Regions from separate parts of the Rhizobium oryzihabitans genome, predicted to be linked through region 3. Evidence: riboswitches for the same ligand, from Rfam matches in the RefSeq annotation. Region 3 holds a riboswitch; each other region holds the start of a gene.
What was found. A riboswitch is a leader RNA that binds a small molecule or an ion and turns the genes downstream of it on or off. The one in region 3 is predicted to bind thiamine pyrophosphate.
Positions count from the first base shown of each region.

Region 1: linked by a shared signal. The riboswitch ahead of thiC (phosphomethylpyrimidine synthase ThiC) and the one ahead of thiB (thiamine ABC transporter substrate binding subunit) in region 3 are both predicted to bind thiamine pyrophosphate.
Region 2: linked by a shared signal. The riboswitch ahead of G3A56_RS18165 (ABC transporter permease) and the one ahead of thiB (thiamine ABC transporter substrate binding subunit) in region 3 are both predicted to bind thiamine pyrophosphate.

Region 1 is NZ_CP048632.1:2,535,248-2,538,519, forward strand. It holds gene G3A56_RS12900 (amino acid--[acyl-carrier-protein] ligase) at 1-162, opposite strand, end outside; gene G3A56_RS12905 (acyl-CoA dehydrogenase family protein) at 167-1,348, opposite strand; gene G3A56_RS12910 (acyl carrier protein) at 1,348-1,599, opposite strand; TPP riboswitch at 1,783-1,894, shown strand; gene thiC (phosphomethylpyrimidine synthase ThiC) at 1,989-3,272, shown strand, end outside.
Region 2 is NZ_CP048635.1:303,257-306,528, reverse strand. It holds gene G3A56_RS18170 (ABC transporter substrate-binding protein) at 1-756, opposite strand, end outside; gene G3A56_RS18165 (ABC transporter permease) at 753-1,538, opposite strand; TPP riboswitch at 1,667-1,769, opposite strand; partial or broken gene G3A56_RS18160 (alpha-glucosidase) at 1,806-3,272, opposite strand, start outside.
Region 3 is NZ_CP048632.1:2,376,929-2,380,200, reverse strand. It holds partial or broken gene thiP (thiamine/thiamine pyrophosphate ABC transporter permease ThiP) at 1-1,030, opposite strand, end outside; partial or broken gene thiB (thiamine ABC transporter substrate binding subunit) at 1,050-2,062, opposite strand; TPP riboswitch at 2,100-2,210, opposite strand; gene G3A56_RS12200 (VOC family protein) at 2,256-2,648, opposite strand; gene G3A56_RS12195 (ABC-F family ATP-binding cassette domain-containing protein) at 2,741-3,272, opposite strand, start outside.

The DNA.
Region 1 (3,272 bases), 160 kb from region 3:
TGCTTCCGCGCCGTCAGCGCCGCCCGTGCGGTCGATCAGCCGTTCGAATGCGGCAATGACGTCCTCGAACTGGCCGCTGCGCCCGTAAAGACCGTCCACACCCGTTTCAATCAGCAGGCCCTCTTCGAACAGTCGATCGAGAAAGGATGTTTGCATGTCCATGGTCTTATCCCAAAAGGCTGGTGTCCTGCCTGTGAACCAGCAGGAGATTGGCGGAGTTACCGAGAATACGGTCATTGGAGATCATCAGGCGGGCGGAATGCGCATCGCGAAGGTGCCGGCCGAGGCTGTAGGGCGTACCGTTCTTGTAACCCATGATGCCGCAGACCAGCATGGCGTGGTCGATGATCTGAAGAATGGTTTCCGAAGAGCAGATCTTCACATTGTTCATGGCCACTGCAAAGGCCATGGACATGAGCTTGTCCGGGTCGCTCTTGGTGTCCTCGTAAGCCTTGATGCCGGCGATGATGTTGGATTTGACCACCTGCAGTTTGGTGGAAACTTCAGCAAGTCGGATCGCGCCGGGCGGAGCGACGCCGGGTGACTTGCGCGCCGCTGCTCTCACAAAGGACTGGGCGCGCAGCACGGCGTCGGACGCGATACCGTACCAGACGGCGCTCCACAGCAGATGGGAGCTTGCAAGCATCGATTGCGCCGCGATTTCAGCAAATGGTTTCGGGAATATCTGCACTGCCGGCGCTTCGCCGCGAAACAGGAAACCGTCCGAACAGGTGCCGCGCATGCCAAGCGTATCCCAGACATGGGTTTTTTCGAGCGTGTACTGATTTTTCAGGAAGACGGTCATCACCTGATCGGCGGGCGCGGCATCCTTGTGGGAGCGGGAGGTGATGAGGATGGCATCGGCATTGCTGCCATAGGAAATGACGGTGGCGTCCTTCTCCAGCTGGCAGAAGTCTCCGTCGACCTCGATGGCGCAGATTGAATTGCGCAGATTGCCGCCGATGCCGCCTTCGGTCGTCGCAGAGCCAAGCAGAAGCTGCTCGTTTGCAATGCGGCTCATGAAGCCTGCATGCCAAGCGCTTGCCTCGCCATGTTCCACAAGGCTGGATGCCTTGATGTGGTGCATGGCGAAAATCATCGCGGTTGCCGAACAGGCCTGGCCAAGCCGGGCACAGATATCGGCGATTTCCTGCAGGGAGGCCCCTTCGCCGCCAAGGGAGGAGGGGATCTGGATGCCCAGCAGGCGTTCCCGCTTCAATGCATCGACAGCCTCCTCAGGGAAGCGGCCGGTGACATCCACCTCGTCCGCATGTTTGGCGGCGATCGTCGCGACACGGCTCGCGCGCGCCGACAGTGTTTCATCCTGCGGCGATACGGTTACGTTCATCAGGCGGCCTCTTTGCCGTCCAGGATGAGCTTAACGGTGTCTTCGATGGCCTTGATGCTTGCAAAGGACTTGCGGTTGAGGAGGTTGTCCGGGAATTCGATATCGAAAGCTTCCTCGATACCCAGCATCAATTGCACCGATGCAAAGGAAGAAAGGCCGGCCGCATAAAGATCGGCTTCATTTTCAATCGTATCGACGGGGGTGGGAAGCTGGCCGAATTTTGCCAGTATTTCACGAATAGTCGCATTCATTCCAACGTATCTCCCGTGAATTTCACATTAGGATGGTTTGTGCTTATCGTTACGTTGCAAACGATAATATTCACCTAAACCGTTAGGTTAACTACAGCTGACGGCAACATGCGACATTCACGCACCGTTGCCAAGCATTGATCCGCGCCCTTGACAAATGTCGGGTGGTGTCTTTTGCTATCCTCCATTCACCAGGGGTGTCCCGTCAAGGGGCTGAGATTCTGCTTTCATGCGCAGTGACCCGTTGAACCTGATCCAGTTCATACTGGCGTAGGGACGGTGCAAAGACCGAAGGTCGGCTGGCGTATGGCGTCCAGTGTCGGCACTTCGGTATTTTCCATCATTCCGGCTCGAACTGGGTCTCCACTGTCAAACTTTGGAGCCTCATGATGAATATCGCTGCCAAGAATATCCCGCTTTCGGTTACAACCGGGCCGCATCCCGCCTCCACGAAAACCCATAAAAGCGGAATTTTACATCCGCATATCCGCGTGCCGATGCGCGAGATCGCCGTTCACCCGACCGCCGGCGAACCGCCGGTGACGGTCTATGATTCCTCGGGTCCCTATACCGATCCCTCATACGCCGTTCTGATCGAAAAGGGCCTGCCGCGTCTGCGTCACGACTGGGTTGTGGCGCGTGGCGATGTCGAGGCTTATGACGGCCGGCACGTCAAGCCGGAGGATAACGGCTTTGCAACCGGCGAGCGCCTGACGCCCGAATTTTCCGTGCGCCATCAGCCGCTGAGAGCCACGGCGAACAAGGCGGTGACCCAGCTTGCCTATGCGCGTGCCGGCATCATCACGCCGGAAATGGAATTCATCGCCATCCGGGAAAATCTCGGACGCGAAGCTGCGAAAGAGAAGCTGATCCGCGATGGCGAGAGTTTTGGCGCGCAGATCCCCGACTACGTAACGGCTGAATTCGTTCGTCAGGAAGTTGCTTCGGGCCGTGCCATTATCCCCGCCAACATCAACCACCCGGAACTCGAGCCGATGATCATCGGCCGCAATTTCCTGGTGAAGATCAACGCCAATATCGGCAATTCCGCCGTCACCTCCTCCATGGCCGAAGAGGTGGAGAAGATGGTCTGGGCGATCCGCTGGGGCGCCGATACCGTCATGGACCTTTCGACCGGCCGCAACATCCACAATATCCGCGAATGGATCATCCGCAATTCGCCGGTGCCGATCGGCACCGTGCCGCTTTATCAGGCGCTGGAGAAGGTCAACGGCATTGCAGAGGATCTCAATTGGGAGGTGTTCCGCGATACGCTGATCGAACAGGCGGAGCAGGGCGTGGACTATTTCACCATCCATGCCGGCGTTCGGCTGCATTACATCCCGCTCACCGTCAACCGCGTCACCGGCATCGTGTCACGTGGTGGTTCGATCATGGCCAAGTGGTGTCTGCATCACCACAAGGAAAGTTTCCTCTATGAGCATTTCGATGAGATCTGCGATATCTGCCGCGCCTATGACGTTTCCTTCTCGCTGGGTGACGGCCTGCGACCCGGCTCGATCGCCGACGCCAATGATGCGGCGCAATTTGCGGAATTGGAAACGCTCGGCGAGCTGACGCAGATCGCCTGGGCCAAGGACTGCCAGGTCATGATCGAAGGCCCCGGCCATGTGCCGATGCACAAGATCAAGGAGAACATGGACAAGCAGTTG
Region 2 (3,272 bases), on a different replicon from region 3:
GAAAAGCTGCCAGGATTCCTGCGGATGGTTGGTGATGAAGATCGCGGCCTGTTCCACGGCGGAGAGGAAACGCGGCAGGCGGGTGTCCTTCGCAAGATCGCGATGGGTGACAAAGATCAGCTCGTCATAGGCAGGCACGCCATGTTCCTCTGGGAAGAAGGAGCGGCCCTCGTGCCCCTCAAGCTTCATCTGCGTCAGTTCGAAATTGCGGAAGCCGCCAAGCGTGGCGTCCACCTTGCCGGCGATCAGGGAAGGCGAGAGCGAAAAATTGACGTTGACGAGTTCCACATCGTCTTTCGTCAGGCCGTCCTTCTCCAGCATGCGCTTCAGCATGGCATCTTCAAAACCGGAAACGGAAAAGCCGATTTTCTTTCCCTTCAGGTCCTTCAGGCTTTTGATCGGCCCATCGGCCAGAACGGTGACGGTGTTGAGCGGCGTTTCCACCAGCGTACCGAAACGGACGAGCGGCAGCCCGGCATCGTGGTCGAGATAGAGATTAGGCTGGTAGTGGACGCCGATATCGGCCTGTTTTGCCGAGACCAGACGCGGCACGGCGGATGGGTCTGCCGGCGGAACCAGTTCGACCTCCAGCCCCGCATCGGCAAAGAGCCCGCGTTCCTTGGCGATCACCATCGGCGCGTGGTCCGGGTTCACGAACCATTCCAGCAACACGGTCAGCTTGTCGGCCGCCTGCGATTGCATGGGGGAAAGCACGCTTGCTGCCGCGACGACGAGGGAAAGAAGAGTTCGCTTCATGGTGCTGAAAGTCTCCGCAAATATTTGAAAGGAATGAGGTGTTCTGTCTCTTTGGCCCAAGGGGCCAGATTGGCTGTCGCCCGGTCGACGGCAAGCCGCAGCAGCACCGCCATGACGGCGAGAATGGCCATGGCGGCGAACATGGTGTCGGTCTGCATGCGGGCATTGGACTGGATCATGACGAAACCGAGCCCGGCCGAGGCGCCCACCCATTCGCCGATGACGGCGCCAAGCGGGGCGAGCGGTGCTGCGACCCTCAGACCGGAAATGAGCGAGGGGAGTGCCAGCGGCACACGCAGCCGGGTGAGGATCTGCCAGTGGCTCGCCTCCGTCAGCGAGGCGGCGTCGAGGATCGCACGGTCGGTGCGGTTGAGACCATCGGTGAAAGAGGAGGCGACGGGAAAGAAAATGATGATCCCTGTCATGACCACTTTCGAGGCCATGCCGAAGCCGAACCAGAGGACGAGGATTGGGGCCAGCACGAAAACCGGAAAAGCCTGCAACACCAGAACCATGGGCCAGACGAGGCGGCCAAGACGCGGGATGGCGGCAATCGTGAAGGCAACGAGAATGCCGGCCGTGACACCGGCGAAAAGCCCGACGGCCATTTCGCCAAACGTCACCATGGCCTGTCCGAACAGAAAACCCGGCTGGCGCAGGAAAGCGGCGGCGACATCGGCAGGCGAGGGCAGGATATAGCGCGGCGGCGCAAACAGCCATGTCCCTGTCTGCCACAGAATGAGCAGAAGCAGGACGCCGTTCAGCGCATGGGAGGGACGCATGGGCCGGACCTCAGACGCAACCGCACCATGTGCGAAGGACGGGAGGTTTCAGCATCATCATTCGGTCTCCAGATGTGACAATCACGGAGATCCGGGAAAAGCGGAGAAGAGAAAGGGCAGCACCTTGAAAGCGCGACAGTTTCCGTTCCTACGCCGGCATGACCCGGATCAGGTTCAAGGGTCCGGCTCATCGCCGTCTCAGCACCGTTCGGTGCTCCCCTCGGAATGGGTCGGAAACTGTCGCTTTTTTAGCTGGCTGTCAACGGCTCAGATGCTGCGAAGCTGTTCAAATAGCTGACGATGGCTGCTATCGGCGCGATAGAAGACAGCCGGTTGGCCAAGCGGCGCTTCGACGGTCGCCTCGCGTCCGCCGGGATGATGCTCGCCGCTCCACAAATGCACCCATTCCCCGTTGCCGGGAAGATAGAGCGTGCGCTGCTCTTCTCCGGCTTTCCAGACGGGTGCGACCAGCATATCGGCTCCGTAGAGATAGCAGTCCTGGAGGGTGTAGGTCTGCCGGTCATCTTCGTAATGCAGGAAAAGCGGGCGCTGCACAGGCAGTCCGGTCGTGGCCGCTTCGGCGGAAAGCGATTTCAGGTAGGGGCGAGTGCGGTGTAGAGGGTCGTCATGCGGGCGAAATGGGAAAGAACCGCGTCGTCCTGGTCGATCTGGAGGTTGTCGCGCGGGCGGTTGCCCTCATGGGTGCGCATGACGGGGGTGAAGGCGGCCATTTCCGCCCAGCGCATGATGAGTTCCGCTGTTCTGACATTGCCGAACAGGCTGGTATATCCGCCAATGTCGGAATGGTGATAGGCGTTGCCCATGAGGCCGGAAGAGAGCGCGCCGCAGATGACGGTGACGAGGCCGTCGTGACGGGAGAAATCGACCGACTGGTCGCCACCCCAGATGAGCGGGCAATGAGCCTGCACGCCGGTGAAGCCTGCCCGCATGAAGAACAGCGCCTCGCCAGTCTTGCCGCGGCTTTCGACGCCCTTCGCATTGACCTCGGCCCAGAGTGTGGGCCAGGCATTGTGCATCAGCTTGGCGTCGACGCCGTTCGACAGCGTGATGTCGATCGGCAGATATTCGCCGAAATCGGCCATCCAGCCGGAAAGGCCGAAATCCAGCATGTTCCGGCCGATGATCTCCTCGGCAAACCATTCGGCTGCGGCTGGATTGGTAAAATCGACCACGCCGCAATCGAATTCGCCGAAATCCACCAGCGCCGTCTTGCCGTCCGCGCCGGTGGCGAAATAACCGGCCGCTTCGGCCACGGGGAAAAGCGGTCCGTCGACGCAGAGATAGGGGTTCACGTAACCCAGAAAGCGGACGTCCTGATCGGCAAGCTCGGCTATCTTCTGGCGAAGATGCGGATAGCGGGTGTCATTGGCCTGCCAGTCCCAGAAGAGACGCGCGCCGAAGGATGTCTGGCGAAGCCCCACCCAGTCCTCGCACCACAGGCCTGAGACCTTCGTTCCGGCGGCGCGGATTTTTTCCAGCCGGGCAAAGGAGTTGACGCCGTCCTTTAACCCGATGATCGCGCCATTATAGACCCATTCCGGCAGTTCCGGCTGGCGACCGAACCGCAGCGAGAGGGCGGAAACGATATCGGTGAAATGATCGCCCGCGAAGAATTCGATACGCTCCGGGATCGTCCAGATCTCGATTTCGTGGAAATCGGCATTGCGGAAATCGAAGACCGAATAGGCCGTTGTTTCCACATGCAGCGCATAT
Region 3 (3,272 bases):
CAAGGGCTGCGGATAGCAGGGCGATGGCAAGGCTGGTCGCAGCAGCGCGTAGGAAGATCGGCGCCGACAGCAGGCGCAGCAGGTCGGCATTCAGACCTGAGACTGTTATGGCGACAAGCGGAAGACCAATCAGCAGAACAGCAAAAGCGATGGCCATCCCGTCCCAAAGACGGGCACCAGAGCCCTTGCCGTCGAAACGGCGAATGGGACGGCCAAGCGAGGCAATTTCCGCCTCGGGCGATGGCAAAAAGGCGAGAAGGCCAAGCAGTATCGCCGTGAGGGCGATCTGCAGAACCGAAAGTGCAATCGCCCGCTGCGGATCGAAATCGAACCGGAGCGCCTGATAGATCGCCACTTCCAGTGTCGTTGCCGCCGGCCCGCCGCCCAGCAGAAGCACGAGCGTGAAGCTTGTGGCGCACAGCATGAAGACAAGCCCGGCAATGCCGGGAACCAGTCGCGAGACCGTCGGCCATTCGATGAAACGGAAAACCGCAACCGGCCCCATGCCGAGGCTCGCGGCCATGCGCCAATATTCGCCCGGAATGCGCTCCAGCCCGGCCAGCATCAGCCTCACCGCGACCGGCAGATTAAAAAACACATGCGCGATGAGGATGCCGGAAAGGCCATAAATACTGAAGGGCTCATCCGCACCTGCAAAAACAAGGGCCGTATTCAAAACACCCTGCCTGCCCCAGATGGCGATGATGCCGAAGGCGCCGACAATGACCGGCAGCCCCATCGGCACCGCCATTAGCCGGATGATCCATATCCGCCCCGGAAAATCTTGTCGGCGGGAGAGCGCCAGTGCCACCGGCAGGCCTAGAAGGATCGATAGGACGGTCGACAGCGTTGCCTGATAAAGCGTGAAACGCAGGATGCGCAGCGTATAGGCATCCATGATGCCGGCGGCGGGTGCACCGGCATCGAAAGACAGAAGGGCCGCGACAGCGAGCGCCATGAACAGGAAAACGGCGGCAAAGGCCGCCGTTCCGGCAATGATCGACCACCTGTAGTCGCGACGCAGCATCATGCGCGGGCGTGCCTCTTCCTCAATTCATGCTCATGGCTGCAAGCCATTCGTCGATCCAGGCCTTGCGGTTCTTCGCCACCTCTTCCGGGTCCATCAGGAATGTCTTCTGCGGCACGACGAGTTTGGAGAACGCCTCGGGCAGGGGCTTGGACGTTTCAGCGACCGGCATCATCCAGTTGTTTTCCGGAATGGCATCCTGAAATCCTGATGTCAGCGTGAAAGCGAGGAACTGCTTCGCCAGTTCCTTATGCGGCGCGTTTTTGAGAAGGCCGGAAACCTCGATCTGGATGTAGTGCCCCTCGGAAAAAGCCGCGGCCTGATAGCGATCCGTCTTTTCCGAGACCATGTGATAGGCAGGCGACGTGGTGTAGGAGAGCACCATCGGAACCTCACCCTTGGTGAAGAGGCCATAGGATTCCGACCAGCCCGGCGTGACGGTGAGGATGCGCTTTCTGAGCTTCGCCCAGGCTTCCGGGCCTTGTCGCCATAAACCGACTTTACCCAGAGCAGCAGGCCAAGCCCCGGCGTGGAAGTGCGCGGGTCCTGAATGGCGATCTTCTGCGAGGGGTCGCCTTCCACGAGGTCCTTGAGACTCGTCGGCGGGTTTTTCACCGTCTGCGTGTCATAGATGACGGCGAAATGCCCGTAGTCGTAGGGCACGAAAACATCGTCCTTGTAACCGCCCGGCACCTTGGCCGCCGATGCATCGATGCCGCTGACATCAAAGAGACCGGTCTGTTTCGCTTCCGCGACCAGATTGGTGTCGAGACCAACGACGACGTCCGCCTTGGACCCTGCGCCTTCAAGCTTCAGACGGTTGAGAAGCGCAACACCATCCGCCACGCCAACGAAATTGAGCGTGCATCCGCAGACCTTCTCGAAGGCTTCCTTCACCTTGGGGCCGGGACCCCATTCGGAAACGAAGCTTTCATAGGTGTAGACGGTCAGTTCCTGTTTATCTTGCGCAGCGGCAAGACCGGGCAGAAACAGCGAAGCGGCAACGAGAAAACTCGGGAAAAGACGACGGCGCACGGGTACCTCCTCATAACAAAAAGGGAAATAGCCGCTTGCCTTGAAGCCGTCTAATCCCTCCGCCGGTATGAACCGGATCAGGTTCTTCGGGTTGGCAAGCCTCTCAGCCTTTTGCACGCAAGCACAAAAGACACCCCGTTAGATCATGATGATGATGTAGTCCCGCCGTCTCTGATTGGCAAGATGGCTGCCGTCAGCCCTGCGCCGTCATATGGACCAGTTCCCAGACGTGACCGTCCGGATCCTGAAAGCTGCCGGCATACATGAAGCCATGGTCCTGAACAGGTTTCCAGCCGCTTCCGCCGGAAGCAAGCGCCGTTTCGATCATCCGGTCGATTTCTTCGCGGCTTCCCGCCGTAAGACAGGTCAACACCTCTGTGCTGCGCGTCGCATCGGCGATATCGCCATTGATGAAATCGCGAAAACGCTCTTCCTGGAGAAGCATCACGAAGATGTTCTCCTCAACGATCATGCAGAGCGTGCGGTCATCCGAATATTCCGGATTGAAGCTGAAACCGAGAGCCGTGAAGAAGCTTCTGGATGTCTCGATATTCTTGACCGGCAGATTGACGAAGATCATGCGCATTTTCTGAACTCCTCCGAACCCGCACAGGAAACGGCAATTCCGCCTCCCTGTCAAAGGCGGATGAGGCCTCAGTCAAGAAATCGCGACCGCAGTCACCCCTCAATTTCCTCGCGCAGCATCTCCAGCTCCAGCCATTCCTCTTCCATGGCTTCAAGCTTTTCGCGCAGCTTTGTCATTTCCTGCGCCAGCGTGTTGAAGGCAGCGGGATCCTTGGTGAAGAGATTGGGATCGGCCATGCGCTGCTCGCGCTTTGCGATTTCGCCCTGCGCCTTTTCCATCTCCTTGGGAAGATTTTCGAGCGCGAACTTCTGCTTGAAGGAAAGCTTGGCCTTGGCCTTTGAAGGGTCCTGCGACGCGGAAGCGGAAGGTGCGGCCTTCGCCCTTTCCTGCTTCTCCGCCTTGCGTTTTTCTTCCGCCGCACCCTTTCGCTGCGCCATCATGTCCGAATAGCCACCGGCATATTCGATCCAGCGTCCATCCGGCTGGTCCGGATTGGCGGGCGCAATGGTGGAAGTAACGGTGCGGTCGAGGAAATCGCGGTCGTGGCTGACGAGGATGACCGTGCCGGAAAAACCCGCAACGATTTCCTGCAACAGATCGAGCGTTTCAATATCGAGATCGTTG